3 regions of the Roseibium algae genome follow, and region 3 is predicted to be linked to each of the others. Evidence: riboswitches for the same ligand, from Rfam matches in the RefSeq annotation. Region 3 holds a riboswitch; each other region holds the start of a gene.
The links. A riboswitch is a leader RNA that binds a small molecule or an ion and turns the genes downstream of it on or off. The one in region 3 is predicted to bind cobalamin.
Positions count from the first base shown of each region.

Region 1: linked by a shared signal. The riboswitch ahead of V6575_RS14080 (energy-coupling factor ABC transporter permease) and the one ahead of V6575_RS07375 (ABC transporter ATP-binding protein) in region 3 are both predicted to bind cobalamin.
Region 2: linked by a shared signal. The riboswitch ahead of cobU (bifunctional adenosylcobinamide kinase/adenosylcobinamide-phosphate guanylyltransferase) and the one ahead of V6575_RS07375 (ABC transporter ATP-binding protein) in region 3 are both predicted to bind cobalamin.

Region 1 is NZ_JBAKIA010000009.1:182,466-187,489, reverse strand. Features, by position in the region: gene V6575_RS14085 (extracellular solute-binding protein) at 1-1,126, opposite strand, end outside; cobalamin riboswitch at 1,615-1,831, shown strand; gene V6575_RS14080 (energy-coupling factor ABC transporter permease) at 1,887-2,567, shown strand; gene V6575_RS14075 (YqaA family protein) at 2,655-3,086, opposite strand; tRNA gene V6575_RS14070 (tRNA-Ala) at 3,245-3,320, opposite strand; gene V6575_RS14065 (TIGR02300 family protein) at 3,467-3,856, opposite strand; gene aroA (3-phosphoshikimate 1-carboxyvinyltransferase) at 4,067-5,024, shown strand, end outside.
Region 2 is NZ_JBAKIA010000005.1:178,382-183,405, forward strand. Features, by position in the region: gene cobN (cobaltochelatase subunit CobN) at 1-37, opposite strand, end outside; gene cobW (cobalamin biosynthesis protein CobW) at 112-1,215, opposite strand; gene cobU (bifunctional adenosylcobinamide kinase/adenosylcobinamide-phosphate guanylyltransferase) at 1,212-1,763, opposite strand; cobalamin riboswitch at 1,911-2,138, opposite strand; tRNA gene V6575_RS09740 (tRNA-Asn) at 2,463-2,538, shown strand; gene V6575_RS09745 (hypothetical protein) at 2,893-3,360, shown strand; gene V6575_RS09750 (MotA/TolQ/ExbB proton channel family protein) at 3,372-4,091, shown strand; gene V6575_RS09755 (ExbD/TolR family protein) at 4,081-4,464, shown strand; gene V6575_RS09760 (ExbD/TolR family protein) at 4,518-4,952, shown strand; gene V6575_RS09765 (energy transducer TonB family protein) at 4,949-5,024, shown strand, end outside.
Region 3 is NZ_JBAKIA010000004.1:221,830-226,853, reverse strand. Features, by position in the region: gene V6575_RS07390 (SDR family oxidoreductase) at 1-248, shown strand, start outside; gene V6575_RS07385 (FecCD family ABC transporter permease) at 338-1,333, opposite strand; gene V6575_RS07380 (ABC transporter substrate-binding protein) at 1,493-2,437, opposite strand; gene V6575_RS07375 (ABC transporter ATP-binding protein) at 2,455-3,234, opposite strand; cobalamin riboswitch at 3,554-3,766, opposite strand; gene V6575_RS07370 (S9 family peptidase) at 3,885-5,024, shown strand, end outside.

The DNA of each region.
Region 1 (5,024 bases), on a different contig from region 3:
AAAGCTGCTGGATGCCGACTTCGGCAGCAGGTGTACGGTCGTAGTGACCGTCTTTCTTGGCCAGTTCGTATGCAGCGTTGGTGATCGGCACATAGCCGGTTTCCTTGTGCCACATGTACTGAACTTCAGGAGACGTCAGATACTGGAAGAAAGAAGCAACACACTTGTTCTCTTCAGCAGGCTTGCCGGACATGGCAAAGAGGGCTGCCCCACCGATGAAAGACGCCGTGTTGGCTCCTTCAACAGCATCCCAATAAGGCAGGAATGTTGCGGAGAACGGGAATTCGACAGTCTTTGCAATTCCGCCGAACGACCCTGAAGAGCCGATCCAAAGAGCAACTTTGCCTTCGTTGAAGGGTGTCTGGTTGTCGCCCCAGCCTGTGCCATAGTAACCGAACAGACCATCGTCCAGCCAGCCTTTGACAGCCTTGAAGTGGTTCTTGATCGGCTCACCGAAAACAAGCTCAGTGCCCTTGGCGCCATCGTAACCGTTGTTGTTGGTTGCGAACTGCAAGTTATGACGGGACTTGAAGTTTTCGACAAATTCCCAAGGCAGGTGAGACTGAACGAGCGGCACATAGCCTGCCTCTTTCAGCTTAGGCGCGATTGCTTCGAATTCTTCGTAGGTCTTCGGAGCTTCAACACCAGCCTTTTTCATGGCTTCGTCGTTGATGTAAAGAATAGGCGCAGACGAATTGAACGGCATGCCGATCATTTTGCCATCGCTGTCAGCGTAGAAATAACGAACACCAGCAATGTAGTCTTCGATGTTGAAATCTACGCCGTTATCGCTGAGCAGATCCTGAACAGGAATGACCGCACCCTTGGCACCGATGATGGTGGCTGAGCCAGCATCAAAAACCTGCAGGATGTTCGGCTGTTCACCTGCACGGAAGGACGCGATACCGGCTGTCAACGTGTCTTCGTATCCGCCCTTGTAAACAGGGGTCAGATTACATGCATCCTGGGACGCATTGTAGCCAGTGGAGATTTCGTTGACGACTTCGCCGAGGCGTCCGCCCATTGCGTGCCACCAAGTGATGTCAGTCGCAGCATAAGAAACAGAAGAAGTACCGAGCAATGCGGCTGCAGCCACGAGGCTGGCAACGGTTTTACGGTAAGCCATTTTGTTTGCTCCCATCAAGCGAGGCTTACGCCCCTGTCAGCAGTTAAAAATCCAGACCGCCGAAATGGCTTGCTCAACGGTCCATTGATATTGCCTGCGCTTCGTATTGTTTTCATATGAACGCTCTGTGTCGTTCATATGAACATTAAACGACACTCCAAACGAACATGGAAGGCTGCGCAAGGTATTTAAATCTCCGAACGAGCGTTACGCTGTGGGCAGGTTCTTTAAGTTCATGGAAAACAATATTTATTTTCTCAGTACTTTCTGCCCATACGCCTCAGTCAGCGTCGTTTCAGACATTCAAGTGCAATCCTAGAATGCGTGGATGAAGCTCTCACATCGTTCATATGAACCCTTGATGACAAATACAGGATGCCGGAATGCCGTTTGACTCGCCCGTTTGATAGCTTCGCCTACTCATCCTCATATCACTGAGGAAACAGCATTTCCGTTTGGGAGAGGCCTTGCATTGCACAGCCATTGTCCCTGACAATGTGCGGGATGGTTCCGCCAATCAAACGGTGCGGCGGATTAAAAGGGAACACGGTGAGGCGTACCCAAAAGGGACCAAGACCGTGGCTGCCCCCGCAACTGTAAGCGGCGAGCCTACCCCGAAAGCCACTGGTGCACCAAGAGTGCCCGGGAAGGCGGGAAAGGCGATGAACCGCGAGCCAGGAGACCTGCCACCGCTCAACCGGTTCCGAAATAAGGAGCCTCCTTAAACCTCCCACACGGCGGGTGTGGACAGGAGAAAAACATGCATATTGAACCGGGCATCGTTGATGGTGCCAAACTCACTCTAAGCTATGCGACAGCGATCGCATCCATTGGCTTCACTGCGAAAACGGCAGCAGGCGAACTTCGCGACTGCGGATTTACAGGCCTTATCAGCCGGTCCTTCCTCGCGACCATACTGGTTTATAGCTTCTTTGAAATTTTGCCGCATTATCCAGTTGGCGTTTCTGAAGTTCACCTAATCCTCGGAACGACATTGTTTTTGATATTTGGCGCGGGTCCTGCAGCTGTTGGTCTTGCGGCCGGATTGCTGCTTCAAGGAGTGTTTTTTGCGCCTTTTGATCTACCGCAATACGGCATGAACGTCACGACGCTGCTCGTGCCACTGTTTGCCATGGGCCTGCTAGCAAAGAAAATCATTCCAGCGAATACGGCCTATGTCGATGTGAAATACTCACAAGCCTTGGCTCTTTCGGTCGCTTATCAAGGCGGCGTTGTAGGCTGGGTTGGCTTCTGGGCGCTCTATGGCCAGGGTTTTGAAGCGGCAAACCTGTCCTCAATCGCCTCCTTCGGGGCGGCCTACATGCTGGTCGTCGCGATTGAGCCACTTGCGGATCTGGCAGCCTTGGCCGGAGCCAAAACCTTGTCCGGCCTGAAAGGCAGTGCGATCGTACAGTCGCGCCTGCATAGCCCAGCCACCTGACGACCTTGCAGCCATAAACACACGAAAGCCCGGGTCAACAGCCCGGGCTTTTTATTGAGACACCTCACTCGCAAGGAAGATTTTTCGCTACAGGAATTCAAGCATAACAGCCGCCACGATCAGGTACCGTCCCGTTTTGGCAATCGACACCAGAACCAGAAACGGAAGAAATGGCTCTTTCAAGATGCCCGCGACCAACGTCAACGGATCTCCAATGAACGGCGCCCAGCTGAGCAACAGGCTCCATTTTCCATATCGCTGGTACCATCCGCAGGCTTTTGCAAGCTTTTCCGGCTTGACCGGATACCAGGGACGATCAGAGAAACTCGTAACGCCACGCCCCAACAACCAATTAACCGCCGAACCAAGGGTATTCGCAACACTGGCCACACAGATAAGCAGCCATACGGGGGCGGCCTCAGCCGTAATCAACCCAGCAAGAACCAGCTCCGATTGAGCAGGCAACAAGGTGGCAGCCAGAAAAGACAAAAGAAAAAGGCCCGCGAGCGAGATAATCAATGCGCTTCATTCCTAACGCTCAAAAATCAACCGCCAAGGCAAATCACATAACAGAATAGCCCTACCTTACCCTAACAGACCAGAAAAGCAGGAGAGCCTGTAGCGAGATGCACTGCCACTCAAGCCGTTTTAATCGCAATTTAAACAGGTAAGGGGAATGGTGGAGCCAAGCGGGATCGAACCGCTGACCTCTTCGCTGCCAGCGAAGCGCTCTCCCAGCTGAGCTATGGCCCCAATCTTCATAAGCCGGGTTGGGACCCGACCTCATTGAGGGCGCAACATAGTCGCGCCGCTCCAATCGATCAAGAGGAAAATCGAATGAATTTCAATTCCCTCTGTGGATAAGATTAAATGCATTTTAAGCATTCAAAACCAGATGCTTAGCGATCTAGATCGTCATCGACCTCAACGCGAATTCCAGGAACAGCATCGTCTTCATCGTCGTCATCCTCGATGAAAACATCGCCTGTAGCTTCATCGTCGTCATCGTCATCATCTAGATCAGGTACGTCGACGTCCACGCCTTCAGCTTCCGCGTCGGCCTCTTCAAGAGATACGGTATCCGGGCTGGCTACAATGTCGTCTTCTTCGTCGTCGTCATCGTCCTCCTCGGCCGCCTTTGCTTTTGCAGCCTTCGCCGCACGAGCTGTCACAACGGCCTCAAAGACCGTGTTACATTTCGGGCAAGTGATCGGATCGCGGTTCAGATCAAAATATTTCGCGCCGCAACTCGGGCACAATCGTTTTGTGCCAAGTTCAGGTTTTGCCACTGTGCTAACCCTTCATCTACGTTTGTTTCGTTGCGCCCCATACCCTTGGAAGCGCCATCCTGTCAAAGCCAAATCGATGAAAATTCGTGCCCTATGGAAAGTTCTGCACGAGACAAGCAAAATTTCAAGCCATCCGGTAGATGACGAACGGCGATCCACATGATAGCAAGAACAACTTTTGTTTAAGTAAAACGTCCGGAAACCAGCTGCATGTCCCATGGTCCCCTACCTGCCCCCCTTACGACCCGCTCTGCCGGCCCCCTGACCGGGACCATCCGCGTACCCGGCGACAAGTCGATATCTCACAGGTCGCTTATGTTTGGCGCTCTGGCTGTCGGCCGGACCACAGTCTCCGGCCTGCTGGAATCAGAGGATGTACTGGCAACAGCAGACGCCATGCGCGCTGTCGGGGCAAAGATAGAGCGGCAGGAAGACGGACTTTATGTTGTCGACGGCATAGGCCTTGGCAGCTTGCTTGAACCTGACCACGTCATTGATTTTGGCAACGCCGGAACCGGTGTTCGTCTGACAATGGGCATTATCGGAACCCATGACATTGCAGCAACTTTTGTTGGGGATGCATCCTTGTCCGGACGTCCGATGGGCCGGGTCCTCGACCCACTCCGAGACATGGGAACTAGCGTTGTCGCCCGAAATGGCGACCGTTTGCCTGCTTCGATTCGCGGCGCCAAGCAACCACTGCCATTGACATACCGTGTTCCCATGCCCTCCGCTCAAGTCAAATCTGCAGTGCTGCTGGCTGGACTGAACGCGCCCGGCATCACAACTGTCATTGAACCGATTGCGACACGCGACCACACGGAAAAAATGTTGACCGGATTTGGTGCAGATATTTCTGTCACGCTCAATGAAGCTGGGGAGCGTGTCATCAAGCTCAAAGGCCAGCCCGAATTGAAGCCGCAGGACGTCGAAGTCCCAGGGGATCCTTCTTCGGCCGCATTCCCGATCGTAGCTGCCCTGATTGTTCCAGGTTCAGACGTCACGATTGAAAATGTCCTACTCAACGAACACCGCACCGGTCTGATCAAAACTCTGATCGAAATGGGCGGCGACATCCAGATTGTCAACAAGCGCAATTCCGGCGGCGAAGAACTCGGCGACATCAAAGTCAAATCAAGCCAACTTAAAGGCATTACGGTGCCACCCA
Region 2 (5,024 bases), on a different contig from region 3:
CATCGATCCGCCGTGCCTGACTCGCAAGTATGTGCATCCGCTACCCCTTGCAGCCAAGACAGTTGGTCGAGTGAATCCGGGATGCATTTAGGCTGTGACGGATAATCAGCGTCATGCCGCTTCCGCAGTGCTGCCGAGCAGTGTCTTGACGTCCTCAAGATCAAGGCCTTTCAGCCCGATCACCACCAGACGCCCGGAACTCTCTGCCCCTGCAGCGAACCATGTCTCGACCCGAGGGCCGACCGCCTGAACCATGGCCGGAGCAGCTTTGCCATCAATGACAAGCGCGCCCTTGATCCGTAGCACGCCTTTCAAGGCCATGGCTTCCAGCACCTTGGCTTCTGCAGCCTTCAAACTCGCGAAGGCAGACACCGGCAACACATGGCTTTCGAAATCATCATGGTGGTGATGGTGATGCTCATCATCGTGGTCATGGTCGCCATCGTGTTCATGTTCATCGTGCCCGTGGTCATCATCGTGATCATGGTGGTGATGTTCGTGGCGCGCTGCCATGTCATGTTCGGCAGCAGATTGACGTCCCAACAGAACTTCAATCGGCAAAGTGCCTTTTTCCGATGAGACAATGTGAACGCTGTCTCGCACATCGGCAGATATCTTTGCCCGCACCTTGGCAAGTGCATCACTGGAGATCAGGTCCGCCTTGTTCAGAACCACCAGATCAGCGCAGGTCAACTGATCATGAAACAACTCTTCCACAGGGCTCTCGTGATCCAATGCGTCATCCGCTGCGCGTTGGGCTTCAAGGGCTGCTTCATCCAGTGCGATCCGGCCTTCGGCAAGAGCTGCTGCATCCAGCACTGTCACCACCCCATCGACGGTTACCTTGGTCTTGACGCTCGGCCAGGAAAATGCGCGCACCAGCGGCTGAGGCAAGGCAAGGCCAGACGTTTCAATAACGATGTGTTCTGGCGGATTGTCCCGCGCCAAAAGCATTTCCATGGTGGGCAGGAAATCATCGGCAACCGTGCAGCAGATACAGCCATTGGTGAGTTCCACCACTTCCTCTGCAGCGCAATCGGGATCCGCGCAACCGTTCATGAGAGAACCATCAAACCCCATATCGCCGAATTCATTGACGATCAGCGCGATGCGGCGGCCATCAGCATTCTTCAGCAGATTGCGGATCAACGTGGTTTTGCCTGCGCCCAGAAAGCCTGTGACGATGGTGGCAGGAATTTTCTGTCCGATGGTCATATTTTGATATCCGGGTGAGAAGAGGGTTTTAAAACAAGCGGCAAACCGGCAGCGACAAAAATCACCTTCTGCGCGACCGCCGCGATATCCTGATTGAGACGTCCTTGTGCGTCACGAAACGACCGCGCCAGAGCATTTTCGGGCACGATGCCCATGCCAACCTCGTTGGAAACCAGCACGCACGGGCCTTTGATGCTTTCCAGAGCCTCCGCAAGGCGGCGGGCCTCCAGTGCGACATCACGTTCACGATAAAGAAGGTTGTTCAGCCAAAGGGTCAGGCAATCAACGAGAATGACGGTATCGGGCGCAGCTTCACGGGTCAGCACACCAACAAGATCGAGTTCTTCCTCGATGGTGCGCCAGTCATCCCCACGTTGGGCACGATGCAACGCAATGCGTTCATCCATTTCCGTATCAATCACCGGACTGGTTGCCACATAGACACGTCGTAGACCGCTGTTCATCGCCAGCTCTTCTGCAAACCGGCTCTTTCCGGAACGCACACCGCCCAGAATCAATGTGACACTCGTCTTAGCCTGCCCGCTCATAAGTCAGGGCCGGAGAAGCGCACACCGCCAAATCGGCGGGTGAACAAATGTGTGAAAGATCGACCGCAGCAGCGGTGTAAATATAGCATTCAGCCTGGCTCCTGCCGTCCACCCGACGGCTGTTGAACTAAGGTCACTGAAATCAATGACCCAAAGATTGTCAGGCCGGTCTCCTGGCTTGCGGCTCAATCAGGTCTCTGCGCCTTCCCGGTCCGGCCAGATTGGCCTGTTCCAGTGGCATGTCGCAGAGCCCCTTGCCGCTTACAGTTGCGGGGGCAGCCGCGGAATTGGATCCCAATAAAGATCCGCACCGCATTCCCGTTTCATTTCCAACGCGCAAAGAGCACGCGGAAAACCATGACACTCCTTCTGTAGCGGCTTGGCAGGCGACAAACAAGCCAAGCCTAACCTCCCTCGATCATTCGGCAAGGATCGGCACTAACAAGCACCAATCACAAGCGCACCTGCCGACCGTTTGCTTTTTGAAAAACAACAAGCCGCATTGAAAGGCATTTGCACAATTCCCCAACCTAAAAATTCCGCTCAACCTACTGAAAATAATAAGTTATCCAACGCAATCCACGACGATTATATCTTTTCAATGAAAATAGTTTGATGAGGGGCTTGGCAAACCGGCAAAGCGTTTGTTATACGCTCATCCATCGACGGAGCAGACACGTTCCGCCACCACGTTGGTGATCCCCGATAGCTCAGTTGGTAGAGCATTCGACTGTTAATCGAATTGTCGCAGGTTCGAGCCCTGCTCGGGGAGCCATTGCTCCTTCTTTTAAAGATTTGACCGCTTTGAAGATCATCAAGAAGACTTGATGATGACAGCGTTGATTTGCATTGCATCACGCACGGCCTCAGAATTGTCATTTCCGGCTGAACGACCTCTTCACCCTCCCCATGGAAACCCATCCGCAAACACTTGCTTGCACGATAAAATTGCAGATCCACACCCGGAATTACTTGACTACCACCCTCATATTTCATACCCACAATACCTGATACTGATTGTCATATATCGCATGCAGGCAAGATGCTAATGCCATCTGCTGAACCAGCTATTCAGCCGCCCGTAGCTTTAAGACTCAAAACCGAGTGTGGGGACAATATGCGTAGTTTCATGAAGCAAACGTTTGGCAAAGGCTTTCTTTCACATCGCCGAACAACTGTTTGCCTTGCTGCAACAATGGCTTATGCACTATCGGCCCCCTTCGTGGTTCAAGCTGCCGAAAACAACCTGTCACTCGAATTGAACCGGGCATCAGAGACAGCCAACGGCTGCATGCTGTCTTTTGTAGCCTCCAATTCGACAGGCCAAGCCCTTGGTGGACTGGCTTACGAATTCGTCCTGTTCAACGCTGACGGACTGGTCGATCAAATGACCGCCTTCGACTTCGGTGCCATCCAGGATCAAAAAACCGTCGTGCGTCAGTTCGAACTTGCCGGCGTCAAATGCCCGTCAATTGGCAAGATCCTGGTCAACGGAGCCGCACGTTGTGACCTGGTTGATCCGCAGCCCGGCACCGAAAATATGTGCATCACGGCCCTAGAGCCCAAGACCCGCACCACAATCGCCTTCATCAAGTAAGAGTTAGCCCCATGGATCAGACCAGTTTTTTCCAGCCTGTTCTAAAATTGCTGGACGCCGGCGGACCGGTGGTCTCCCTCATTGCCGTCCTGTCCGTCATTGCGCTCGCTCTTGTTCTGATGAAAATCTATCAGTTCTGGCGCGAAGGTGTTGGCAACACGCGACGCTCCCGCCAGGCCGTATTCCTATGGCGTAATGGCAATCAGCTCGAAGCCATCCGCAAGATTGGTGTGCCGCGTACAGCTTCTGAGGAAACCGTTGCAACAGCCATGCGCCTGTCGCTGACCGGGACCCTCGACAAAACCGCAATCGAGGAAGAGATTTCAAGGCGCGCGCTCACGCGGCTGCACAACCAGCAGTGGGGCCTGAAAGCCTTGGATGCTATCGGACAGGTGTCACCCCTTCTGGGGCTGTTCGGAACAGTGCTTGGAATGATTGAAGCGTTCCAGAACCTCCAGTCAGCAGGGAATTCAGTGGATCCATCCATGCTCGCAGGCGGCATCTGGGTCGCACTTCTGACAACTGCTGCCGGTCTTGCCGTCGCCATGCCAGTGTCCCTGCTGCTGACATTCTTTGAAAGTCGGATCGACAACGAGCGGGTCGCAATCGAAACTCTGGGCGCAGGGATTTTGCTCTCCGATGTTCCAGATGCAGCAACCATTTCAGTGGACAATATCATTAAGACTGCAGCCCCAAATCAGATGAGCGCACAGGCAATTCATGCGCATTGATCTGCCACAGGCACGGTCCCGGAAGCTCTCGCTAACATCCCTGATTGATGTGATCTTCCTTCTCCTGCTGTTCTTCATGCTGACGTCAACATTCACCAAGTTCGGTGAAGTTGAAATTGCTCCACCAGGCGGTAACGGCAAATCATCCGGCAAAGGGCCTGACATCATCATTTCGCTTGTGCCGGACGGGTTGCGGATCAATGGCCAGCAGGCGACATTGGATACAGCAGAAGCCATTCTTGCGGGCTTTGCCCAAAAGGGTGCGAAATCTGTGCTGATCCTGCCGAAGGAAAAAGCAACTGCCCAGGACCTTGTAAGTGCCATGGAAACCATTCGGCGGGTCGAAGGTCTCAGCCTCACTGTCGCCAAATAACAGCTGCGGTTCTTACGCGCTCAATTTCCCGTCGTTAGGACGGATCTGACAAGATGAAAAAACTGCAACTCACGCCAATCCAGCGCAAAAGCGAAAACACGATTTCGCTGATCAACATTGTCTTTTTGATGCTGATCTTTTTCCTGATCGCAGGCCAGTTGGCTCCGCCCATGGACAGCGAAGTCGATTTGATCGACAGCACCGAAACTGATCCCGTGCCACCGCCCGACGCTTTGGTCGCGCGTGAAGACGGGTCTCTGCATTATCGCGGCAACCCAATCACAGTTGAGGCCTATTTGGCCAACGCCCCAGGCTCTGACGCAAGTGAGACATCCGGTGAGACCTCGCAAGGCAGCACTCCGAGCAATATTCCAGTGCGCTTGGTGGCAGACAAGGACATGGCGGCCAAGACGCTTGTCGATATTGTCGGGCAACTGCAGTCAGCTGGCGCTGGCAAGGTGACCGTTGTCACCATGAGGTCGCAATGAAGGATAGCCACAACATTTCTCCGGGCTGGCGCTGGCTTGCCCTCGCGCTCGTTTTGTCCCTCGGCCTGCATA
Region 3 (5,024 bases):
TTGCGGAATTGGCTGCAGCCCTTTCCAGCGCCACTGGCAAGGACATCCCGTTCAACAATATGCCACAGGACGCCTATGCCGGCGTTCTGGAGCAGGCAGGCCTGCCGAAGCCATTTGCTGAAATGATTGCCGATTGTGATGTGGCCGCAGGCAAAGGCGCGCTCTTCAGCACATCGAAAGACCTGGAGAAGCTGATCGGACACCCAACCTTGCCATATGGCGATTTCGTCCGCGCATTTGCTGCTTGATAACCGGACCGGACACCCCACCGCGTACTGCGGGCCGATCCGAGAGTGCAGGCTCCCTGTTTCCCAGGGAGCCTGTACGCTTTTTGGACCTAGTTGCCGGTGTTTCTGGTGCGCAGCAGCCCCAGAAAAAACAAGCCACCCAGAAATCCTGTGACGATGCCAACCGGGATATCCTCCGGGGACAACAGCGAGCGGGCTGCAAGGTCTGCCCAGATCAAGATCAGCGCGCCCACCAGAACGGATGCCGGCAAAACACGCAGGTAACTTCCCCCGGTGATACGCCTCACGATGTGTGGCACCATCAGGCCGACAAAGCCTATAATCCCGGAAAAAGCGACCATCACACCGGTGATGAGCGAGCAGACCACGAAGATCGTCAGGCGAAACCGGGCAACCGGAATACCCAGGGTCGCAGCGGTCTCATCGCCAATGGTCATTGCATTGAGATCGCCTGCCTTGGCCAACAGATAAGGCAGGGTCAGCGCCAGAACGCCCGCCGGAAACACCAGATGGTTCCACTGGGCGAGTCCGAGGCCACCGAGCATCCAGAAGATCACCGTATGGGTGGCGCGCGGATCGCCCATGAAGATCAACATGTTGGCGAATGACATGAGGATGAAGGAAACCGCAACGCCCGCCAGCACCAGCTTGTCCGCGCTGGTCGCACCGGTCAGGCGGGTGACGGCCAGCACCATAACCGTCGCCAACAGCGCCCCGGCAAAGGCCATCAAAGGCACAGTCAGAAGCCCCAGAAACAGCCCCGTGTGCAACAGCGCCATGATCGCGCCGCATGCCCCGCCCGACGAAATGCCGAGAAGATGCGGATCAGCAAGCGGATTGCGGGTCACAGCCTGAAGCGCTGCTCCGACCGCAGCAAGCCCCGCGCCGACACAAGCTGCCAAAATGGCGCGTGGAATGCGGATTTCCCAGACAATTGCCTCTCGCCCTGTTGTCCAGACCGGTTCAAACATCCCCGGCACGATCTTGTTAGCGATAATGCCTGCAACTGTGCTGGCTGGCACAGGCACCGCGCCAAATGAAACAGCCACCACAAAGGACACCAGCAGCAAGACAAGGCCCGCCATTAAAACCCCGAAGAACCGCCAATTCTCTGGCAGAACTGCAGATGAAGACTGGTCCGCAGCTTCAAAATGGGCAGCAGGTGCTGTGTGACCGCCACGTTCCTGAAGGTCAGACCCCTCCCCATCCTGAAGGTTGGCTGCTGCGGTGCGGTCCAGCATGTCCTAGTCTCCCCAGAACGCGGCAGCGAGCTTCTTGACAGCTTCAATGTTACGCGGTCCCGGCGTCGCCTCGACATAAGACAGAGTGACGAAGCGATCATTCTTCACTGCATCGATTTTGGCCAAGGCCGGATTGTTCCGCATGAAGTCTCGCTTTTGTTCGGCTGTCACAGTGCCATAGTCAACGATCATGATCACGTCCGGGTTCTTCTCGACCACGGTTTCCCAGTCAATGGTCGCCCAGCTCTTGCCTAGGTCATCCAGAACATTGACGCCTCCTGCAGCCTCGATCAGGGCCGTTGGCATGGCATATCGTCCGGCAGTGAACGGCTTGTCCTCGCCGCTGTCATAGACAAATACCTTTAGCGGTTCTTCGCCGGTCTTCAGCGTGGCGCGGAAGTCCTCCAGTTCCTTGCGATATCCTTCGACCAGTTTTTCCGCGCGATCTTCAACATCAAAGATCCGGCCAAGGTTCAGAAGGTCGTTGTACATGTCCTCCATGGACACCTTTGGTTTGGCTCCAATGTGAATGCAGGATTCAGTCAGTTCATAGACCTTGATGCCGAACGGTGCCAGCGTCTCCGGCGTCACTTCGCCGCCGACCTTCATGCCATAGTTCCAGCCCGCGAAATAGAAATCAGTCCCAGCGCCCAGCAGGACTTCTTTGCTCGGGTATTTCGCCGAAAGCTCCGGCAACTCGGCTATGCCATTCCGCATTTCCTCATCCAGGGTCTTCCAGCCGGAAATGCCGGTGTAGCCAACCATATGATCGCGCAAGCCAAGAACCAGCATCATCTCGGTCAGATTGACGTCGTTGGAGACAGCCGCTTTTGGCGGCGCGTCGAATGTCACATCCCTGTTGCAGCTCTTCACGGTAGTCGCGGCAGAAGCAGGCGCGGCAATCATCAGCGCAGCCAGAATGGGCAAGGTTGCCAAAATACGTTTCATTTCAAAGAGAACCTTATTCAAGACGGAAGAGAGAAAGTCAGATGGGGCTGCCCGCTCGGCTGAAGCAGCTCAAGACGGCTTTGAACAGCGAAGGCCGCATCGACATGCTCCGGCGTGATCACCTGTGAAGGCGGCCCAAAGGCCAGAGGATACCCTCCAGCCAGCACCAGAACCGTGTCGCAAAGGCTGGCAGCCATATTGAGATCGTGAAGGCTGGTCACAACAGTGACAGGAAGGCCCCGGACCAATTCGAGAATTTCCAGCTGATGGCGAATGTCCAGATGGTTCGTCGGCTCGTCCAGAACCAGGAGCTTGGGCTCCTGCGCCAGCGCCCGGGCGACCATCGCCCGTTGCCGCTCGCCGCCAGACAAGGTGCCGAACCGCCGGTTTTGCAAGCCTTGCAACTGCATGTCCGCAAGGGCTTTGGTGACGATAACCTGATCCCTCCCGGCAGGAGATGAAAAGCCTGAAGCATGTGGTCTGCGGCCAAGAGCCACAATTTCACGGACGGTCAAGGCAAAATCCGTTGGCTGCTCCTGCAGAACGGCGGCAACCTTTTGAGCTGCTTGCCGGGCTGACAGGCGCCACAGGTCTTGTTCATCCAGAAGAATCTGCCCTGTTCTGGGCTTCAAATAACGATAGATCAGCCGCAACAAGGTTGATTTTCCCGCGCCATTGGCCCCGACAACCCCAAGGCAGTCGCCAGGGACCAGCTCGAAGCTGACAGGATGCAATAGCGTCAGCCCTTTGGATGGACCCCAGCTAATCTCCCGTATTTTCAACGATGCGGCTGTCATTTTCACTTTCCGGTTTACAGCGTGACACAAATCAAAAGACCTGATGCGCAACCAACACACAAATTTGTAATGTTATTACATAACCAAAGTCAAGCCCCACAAAAGCCCATTTACGAAGACGATTGTCTCCAACGGGCTCATCGGGCATGGGAACGATATCCGCGATCAGAATGCCTGAATGACGAAAGGCTTCGCGATGCCAGAACGCGCAGAAGACCGAACGGCCACACGAAGAGCTGCAAGCGCCCGCAAAACGGGTGTAAAAAGGGGGGATTTCAATGCCATCTCGCGATCTCCTCCGGGGCACCCCGCCCGGGTTGAGGGTTAAACACGGATGGCAGGTCTCCTGACTTGCGGGTCGCAGCGCACCTGAGCCTTCCCGGATTGCTCCAGTGGCCTTGTTCAGGTTTGCTCACCGCCTACAGTTGCGGGGGCAGTCACGGACTCGGCGCCTGTTGGCTACACCTTACCGTATTCCCTTTTCATCCCAATCCCACTACGGAGATCAGAAACCATCAAACCTCTAGGATAAGCGGCCTGACGGGCATGTCAATCTTACTGTCACCGGTATGAGGCGCAATCATGTGATGTCTTCTGCCAACATCTGCCCCTTGTCTCATGCGCCTAAAAATCCTACTTCGGAAACTATGATGAAACAGCCAAAGCCTCCGCGTGCTGAAGCACGCCCCCTCACCCTTGAAACCCACGGCATCACACGTCAGGACGATTACGCCTGGCTTCGAGCAGAGAACTGGCAGGAAGTCATGCGTGACCCTGATGTTCTCGATGCAGACATCCGGGCTTATCTGGAGGCGGAAAACGCCTATCAGGAGACCATGCTGGCTCCGACAAAGGACTTGCAGGACAAGCTGTTCGCCGAGATGCGCGGCCGGATCAAGGAAGACGACAGCTCGGTTCCCTCCCCGGATGGACCGTATCTATACGGTATGAAATTCGTCACTGGTGGCCAGCACCCGAAGTTCCTGCGCAGCAAGCGCGACGGGTCTGATGAAGAGATCATTCTGGACGGTGACAAGGAAGCCGAGGGCAAAGCCTATTTCAAGTTCGGCGGCGCGGGTCATTCATCTGACCACAAGTTGCTGGCCTGGGGCTATGACGACAAGGGATCGGAATTCTACTCCCTCCAGATCCGTGATCTGGAAACCGGCAAGGACAGCGAAACCCGCATTGAAGACACTTCTGGCGGCGGGACGTTCTCGGCAGATGGCAAGTATCTTTTCTACATTCGCCTGGATGCCAACCACCGCCCATCCAAGCTGTTCCGTCACGAGATCGGCACAGATCCGGCGTCCGATGCCCTGATCTTCGAGGAAGAGGATGCAGGCTTCTTCATGGGCGTCGGCAAGACCCAGTCCGGCGACACGATCATCATCGATATTCATGACCATGAAACGTCAGAAATCTGGACGATCTCAGCCCACGCCCCCCTGGACCCGCCGCATCTGATTGCGCCGCGCGACACGGGCGTCGAATATTCCCTCGATGACAATGGCGACACCTATTACATCCTGACCAATCTGGGTGGCGCTGAAGATTTCAAGATCGTCACCGCACCAAAAGCGACGCCGGGCCGTGAGTTCTGGACCGATCTGGTACCGCACAAGCCAGGCTGCCTGATCCTGTCCCATGACGTCTACAAGACCTTTATGGTGCGCCTTGAACGGGAAAACGGCCTGCCGCGGATCGTGATCCATCGTCTGGCGGATCATATCGAGCACGAGATTTCCTTTGATGAGGAAGCCTTTTCGCTGGGTCTTGGCGGCGGTTAC